2 regions of the Nonomuraea sp. NPDC050451 genome follow, and region 1 is predicted to be linked to the other one. Evidence: riboswitches for the same ligand, from Rfam matches in the RefSeq annotation. Region 1 holds a riboswitch; the other holds the start of a gene.
The links. Region 1 has a riboswitch for cyclic di-AMP ahead of ACIBI9_RS04980 (CHAP domain-containing protein). Riboswitches for the same ligand answer to the same signal wherever they lie in the genome.
Positions count from the first base shown of each region.

Region 2: it holds a riboswitch for cyclic di-AMP, as region 1 does, so the genes downstream of both, ACIBI9_RS42905 (C40 family peptidase) here and ACIBI9_RS04980 (CHAP domain-containing protein) in region 1, are expected to answer to the same signal.

Region 1 covers NZ_JBITHZ010000001.1:1,075,918-1,079,212, forward strand. Annotated here, with positions in the region: gene ACIBI9_RS04975 (YoaK family protein) at 1-590, opposite strand, end outside; gene ACIBI9_RS04980 (CHAP domain-containing protein) at 780-1,454, opposite strand; cyclic di-AMP (ydaO/yuaA leader) riboswitch at 1,468-1,605, opposite strand; gene ACIBI9_RS04985 (Gfo/Idh/MocA family protein) at 1,723-2,676, opposite strand; gene ACIBI9_RS04990 (aldo/keto reductase) at 2,696-3,295, opposite strand, start outside.
Region 2 covers NZ_JBITHZ010000021.1:96,330-99,624, reverse strand. Annotated here, with positions in the region: gene ACIBI9_RS42915 (sugar ABC transporter substrate-binding protein) at 1-72, opposite strand, end outside; gene ACIBI9_RS42910 (ROK family protein) at 174-1,340, shown strand; gene ACIBI9_RS42905 (C40 family peptidase) at 1,372-1,773, opposite strand; cyclic di-AMP (ydaO/yuaA leader) riboswitch at 1,951-2,095, opposite strand; gene ACIBI9_RS42900 (3-isopropylmalate dehydrogenase) at 2,196-3,242, shown strand.

The DNA of each region.
Region 1 (3,295 bases):
ACGGAGGCGGACCGGCGCAGGGCGGCGCGGCCCGGGGTGTCGGCGGCCAGGCCCGTGAGGGTCGTGGTGAGGACGTTGGTGACCAGGTCGGGTACGCCGAGCGCCCGTACGGACGCGTTCTGCAGGCCCATGCCGCAGGCGAGCAGCACGATGAGGGCTGCTTGGGGCCAGGTCGCGCGGTGTCCGGCCGTGAGGGCGACGGCGAGGGCGGCGGCGACGAGGATCGCGTGTACGGCGGTGGCGGCGGCGAACGCCCGTCGCGTGTTCGCGGCCCGCCTGATCACCCGGCCGGCGCTCCAGGCGCCGGTTGCGAAGGCGGCGAGGGCCGCCGGTGAGGCCCATTTGGACATTAGCGGGTCCCCGGCCAGGGCGAAGCCGAGGAAGACGATGTTGCCGGTCATGTTGGCGACGAAGACGCGGCCCAGGCCGAGGAAGCTGACGGCGTCCACGAGGCCGGTGACGAGGGCCAGGAGGATCAGCAGGGCGGGCAGGACGCCGTGGGGGTTGGCGCCGCTCGGGAAGAGCCCGTCGGCGACCCGGCGCAGCCCGCTCCGCACCAGCCTTCCGGGGCGTCTGCGCTCGGCTGGCATGGTGGGCGGCTCCTCGGCGAGGTCGCGGGCGGCTCGCCTCGGATCTTCCCCGGTGGCGGGCGGTTTGCCTCGGGTCTTCCCCGGTGGCGGGCCGCCGCACTCGCGGGGGTGAACGCGACGAGCGCGCGTCCCGTGCGGGACGCGCGCTCGTTCGGCGTGGGGGGAATGAGGCGCCTGGGGGAAGTCAGGTCAGGAACGGTACTGGGGGTAGCCGTAGCCGACGACCTGGGACTTGGGACGGACGCGCTCCTCGACCTTGCCGTTGCCGGTGTTGCCCTCGATGGTCGAGATGGTGCCGTCGCCGTTGTCCTTCTCGACGAACCCGACGTGCTTGATGTCGTTGAGGTTCTTGCTGCCGCTCCACGAGAAGTACACGATGGCGCCGGGCTTGGCCTCGGTGCCGAAGCGGTGGTTGGCCGCGAACCACTTGGCGTGGGCGACGGTCCAGGCGTCCCAGCCGATCTGCGAGCGGGCGCCGGTCTGCTCGCCCACCCAGGAGACGAACATCGCGCACCAGGCGGCGTTCAGGTAGTGGGCGCGGCTGCCGCCGTCACGGGCGATGGTCTCCGCGGCGCGCTGCGAGTTGGCGTACCACCGCTGGAACTTGGTGCCGCCGCCGGCCGCGTTCTCGGTGATGCCGATCTGGGCCTTGGCGAGCGCCAGGACCTGGTCGGCGGTGACGCTGACCTTGGTCTCGCGCGAGCGGTCGGCGTGGTCGGCGACGGTGGTCGTGTCGATCGGCTGCTTCTCCGCTGCGGTGGCGCTGGTCATGTGGGCGCCGAACGCGGATCCGAGGACGGTGGCGCCGAGAAGGGCGCGGGCGATGTTGGTCTTCGCAGCCGAGGTAAAGCGGAAGTTGGCCATCGAGGGGGTTTACTCCTTGCTTCCATACCGCTTACCGGGTTAGCTGACGGGTTCGGGCGTGGAAGCTGCCCTACGGCACCGAAGTGCCGATTCACCCCAAAGGACGTGGGTCCCCGGTTCCGCCCGAGGGCGGATTCAGCGGTCACAGGACTGTCCTGTGATGTGTCGTGCGATGGTCAGACAAGTCCGGACAAACCGGACGTATGTCTCAAGAATGCCTCAAACGTAATGCATAAGGCAAGAGGGTTACAAATCGATAAAGGCCCAGCTAGGCGACCTGCCTGCGAGCCTCGGCCAGAAGCCCCATCATGGCAAGGGATTCGTCAAGCGGCATGATCGAACTTTCGGTCCTGCCTTCGGCCGTCGCGGCACGGACCTCGCGGAGCTCTCCGGCGTACCCGTTGTCCGCCGGATCGAGCACGTACTCCTCCGGCTCCATGGAGGGCCCAGAGAGCAAAATCCGCGGCGTCGCCCAGAACGGTGCCTGGAGGTCCGCCCGCATCTGAGTCCCTACAACGCAGGCATGGTTCGGGTAATTCCCGAGCAACGAAGTCTCCACGAGAGCCTTCCTGCCGCCGGGGTAGAGCAGGACGCCGCCGGCCTCCGCGTCGACGCCGTTGGGCGCCAGAGTGCCGGTGATCCGCAGGTCGGAGGGCATGCCGAAGAACAGCTGGGCCAGGCCGAACGGGTAGATCCCGAGGTCCAGGAGCGCCCCGCCGCCGAGCTCCGGCGCCCACAGCCGGTGCTCCGGGTCGTAGGGCTTGGCGAAGCCGAAGGAGGCGTGCACCGAGCGGAGGTCGCCGAAGCGCTCCTCGGCCGCGATCTTCTGGATGAGCGGGTTGAACCGCATCCACATCGCTTCCATCAGGAACACGCCCGCCTCGCGGGCCAGGCGTACCATCTTCTCCGCGTCGTCCACGGTGGCGGCCAGCGGCTTCTCGCACAGCACGGCCTTGCCCGCGGCGATGGCGACCTCGGCCACCTCCAGGTGCTGGGCGTGCGGCGTCGCCACGTAGATCGCGTCCACGGCCGGGTCGGCGCAGAGCCGCTCATAGGAGTCGTACGCGGACTCCGCCCCCAGCGTGGCGGCCAGCGCCTGCGCCCGCCCCAAGTTCCTCGACCCGACGGCGGCCACCCGCATGCCCGGTTCGGCCGCGATGGCCGCCCCGACCGTCTGCGCAATATTCCCTGTCGCTGCTATGCCCCACGCAAAATCCCGCACGCGGGAGATCGTAGACGAGTCAGGTCATGTTGAACGTGTCGGGGTCGGGTCCGATCCGCTGGCCCCTGTTCATCGCGCCGATGGCGGCCATGTCCTCGGCGTCGAGGATGAAGTCGAAGACGCCGATGTTCTCGGCGATGCGCGCCGGGGTGACCGACTTGGGGATCGCGACGTGGCCGAGCTGCAGGTGCCAGCGGAGCACGATCTGCGCGGGCGTCTTGCCGCACTTGTCCGACAGCTTGGCCAGCGCCGGGTCGTTCAGCAGGCCCTGGCCCTGGCCGAGCGGGCTCCACGCTTCGGTGAGGATGCCGTTGGCCTCGTGGAAGGCGCGCATCTCGCGCTGCTGGAGGTACGGGTGCAGCTCGATCTGGTTGATGGAGGGCACGATGTCGGTCTCGTTCATGAGGCGGGTGAGGTGCGCGATGCTGAAGTTCGAGGTGCCGATGGCCTTGACGCGCCCGTCACGGTAGATCTTCTCGATCGCCTTCCACGCCTGCACGTACTTGTCCTGCTGCGGCACCGGCCAGTGGATGAGGAAAAGATCGATGTAGTCGAGGCCGAGCCGGGCCAGGGACTCGTCGAAGGCCGCCTCCGCGCGGCCGTGGTCGGCGTTCCACAG
Region 2 (3,295 bases), on a different contig from region 1:
GTTCCCGGCGTTTCCACAGGCGGCGGCCAGGAGGACCGCCGCGACAGGGATTGATCGCCATGCTCGGTGCATCGCACTTCGTCCTTCCGGATGTGCCGCCCCTGTGCTTGGTAAGTAAGGTAATTTACTATCAGCCGAGTTGGCTAGGCTCTGCTTCCTCAAAGGAGGGTGAGATGCGGGGGGACCTGGGTAATCCGCGGCTGCTGCGAGTGCTGAACGAGCGCCGCCTGCTCGACCATCTTCAGGAGCACGGCCCCGCCTCGCGCGCCGACCTCGCCAAGATCACCGGCCTGTCGAAGCCCACGGTGTCCGCGGCGCTGGCCGGGCTGGAGGAGGACGGGCTCGTCCACGTCGTCGGCGAGGTCTCCGGCCGCCCGGGTCCGGTCACGTCCCTGTACGACCTCAACGCCGCCGCCACCCACGTCGCCGGCGTCGACATCGGGCGCGACTGGATCAGGGTCGGTGTCGCCGACCTGCGCGGCGCCTTCGCCGGCCGGAGAGACGGGCGCAACACCGCCCTCACCTCCGCCGAGCTGGCCGTGCTGGTCGGGCAGCTGTGCCGGGCCGCCGCCCGCGAGGCCGACGTCGACTGGCCCGCCATCGCCTGCGCCGTCGTCGGATCGCCCGGCGTGTACGACTCGGCGCTCGGACGCCTGGAGTTCGCCCCCAACCTGCCCGGCCCCGATCTGGCCGAGCGCCTGCGCGCCGCGCTGGAGGTCGACCTCGTCATCGAGAACGACATCAACCTGGCCGCCGTCGCCGAGCACGTGCATGGTGCGGGGCGCGGCAAGTCCAACTTCGCGCTGGTGTCCATCGGCACCGGCGTCGGCATGGGCATCGTGATCAACGGCGAGCTGTACGTGGGCGCCCGGGGGGCGGCGGGGGAGGTCTCGTACCTGCCCGCGGCCGAGGACCCCCCGCCGTCGGCCGGCGACGCCCTGGCCCACGGTGCCACGGAGGCGGTGGCCGCCGCGCCCGGGGTGGTCCGCGCGGCCCGCGCCGCCGGCCTGAGCCTGGAGACGGCCAAGAAGGTCTTCGCCGCGGCGGCCTCCGGCGACGGCGTCGCCCGCTCGGTGGTGGAGGCCGAGGGGCGCCGCATCGGCGGCCTGCTGGTGGCGGTGGCGGCCGTGCTGGATCCGGAGGTGATCGTGCTCAGCGGCGGCGTGGGCCGCAACCTGGATCTCCTGGGGGAGGCCATCGAGGGCCGCATCGCCGAGCTCGGCCCGCTGCGGCCGTCGGTGGTGGCCAGCACACTGGGAGACAGCGGCGTCCTGCTGGGCGCGGTGGCCCGCGCCAGGGCCCGCGCATGGGACCTCATCTTCGACGCCCGCCTCCCCTGACCGCACGCGGGGAGGCGGACGCGGAAGCCTCCTACAGGGTGGCCGTGAGAGTGGTGGGCGTTTCGTCGCGCTCCTTCTTGAGCTTGGTCCAGAGCCGTACGCCCTTGGGGTCAGGGCGGACGCCCCCCACGAAGGAGTCCCTGCGCCAGGAGGTCAGGCGCTCTTCCTTGACCACGTCTCCCGTGCGCGGGGAGTGGACCATGTAGCCGGGCCGGGAGATCATCCCGACATGCCCGAGGCCGTGGAAGAAGACCAGATCGCCGGGTTTGAGGTCCTTCCAGGCGATCTTTCTGCCGAACGCGCCGTACTGTTCGGCCGCGGTGCGGGGGAGTTCGATTCCGGCGTGCTCGTACGCCCTGAGCATGAGTCCGGAGCAGTCGTATCCGCTCGGGCTGGCGCCGCCCCACACGTACGGTGTGCCGCGCTTGCTCATGGCGTACTTGATGGCGATCTTCCAGGCGGGCTTCGGGGCCTGTTTCTCCTGGATGTCCTTGATCTGGTTGCCGGTCAGAGTGGTGGGGTCGTCGATCTTGGTCGAGGCATGGGCTGGGGAGGCCAGGATGAGCCCGGCGGCGCCCGCCGCCAGGACAATGGCGATTCGAGACAGGGGTCTGTCCTTCCATACGGCCGGCCGGGTTAGCTGACGGGCTCGGGCCTGGAAGTAGCCCTACGGCATGGGGGTGCCGACTCGCCCCAGGGGGAAGTTGGGTCCCCGACTCCACGCAGCGGCTGCGCGGATTAGGCTGGTCGGTGACTTTAACGAAACGGTCAAAGAACCGCAATACGGACAAAGAGGGCGTCCGAAAAATGAGATGAAGTGTTCGTCAGTCGAGACGACGCGGTAAGGTACGGCCCATGGAGTCGCGTAACATCCGTCTGGCCGTCATCCCCGGCGATGGGATCGGCACCGAGGTCGTGGCCGAAGGGCTCAAGGTCCTGGAGGCAGTCGGCACGAAGATCGAGCCCACTCACTACGACCTGGGAGCCGCACGCTATCACCGTACCGGTGAGACGCTGCCCGACGCCGTGCTCGAAGAGCTGCGCGGCTACGACGCGATCCTGCTCGGCGCCGTGGGCGACCCCAGTGTGCCGCCAGGCATCCTCGAGCGCGATCTGCTGCTCCGGCTCCGCTTCGAGTTCGACCACTACGTCAACCTGCGCCCGGTCAAGCTGTTCCCCGGCGTGGCGACCCCGCTGGCCGACACGCCGGCGGAGAACATCGACATGATCGTCGTCCGCGAGGGCACCGAGGGCCTCTACGCGGGCACCGGCGGCGCCATGCGGCGCGGCACCCCGCACGAGATCGCCACCCAGGAGTCGCTCAACACCGCCTACGGTGTCGAGCGCGTGGTGCGCTACGCGTTCGAGAAGGCCGTCACGCGGCCGCGCAAGAAGCTGACGCTCGTCCACAAGACCAACGTCCTCACCTACGCCGGTGACCTGTGGCAGCGCACGGTCAACCGCCTGGCGGCGGAATACCCCGACGTCACGACCGACTACTGCCACATCGACGCGGCCTCGATGTTCTTCGTGAGCCAGCCGGAGCGGTTCGACGTGGTCGTCACCGACAACCTGTTCGGTGACATCATCACCGACCTGGGCGCCGCCATCGCGGGCGGCATCGGCCTGGCCGCCAGCGGCAACATCAACCCCGAGCGGTCCGCGCCGAGCATGTTCGAGCCGGTGCACGGCAGCGCCCCCGACATCGCCGGCCAGGGCAAGGCCGACCCCACCGCGACCATCCTGTCCGTCGCCATGCTCCTCGACCACCTCGGCCTGCACGCCGAGGCGGCCAAGGTCGAGCAGGCGGTCGCCGACGACATCCTCGAACGGCTGGCCGGCTGGGCGGGTCGCACCACCCACGAGATCGGTGACGACATCACCGCGCGAGTATCCGGCTAGGACCGCCTAGCCTCCAACGCGCCTGGTGGTCCGAAGAGGGCCGCCAGGCGCTT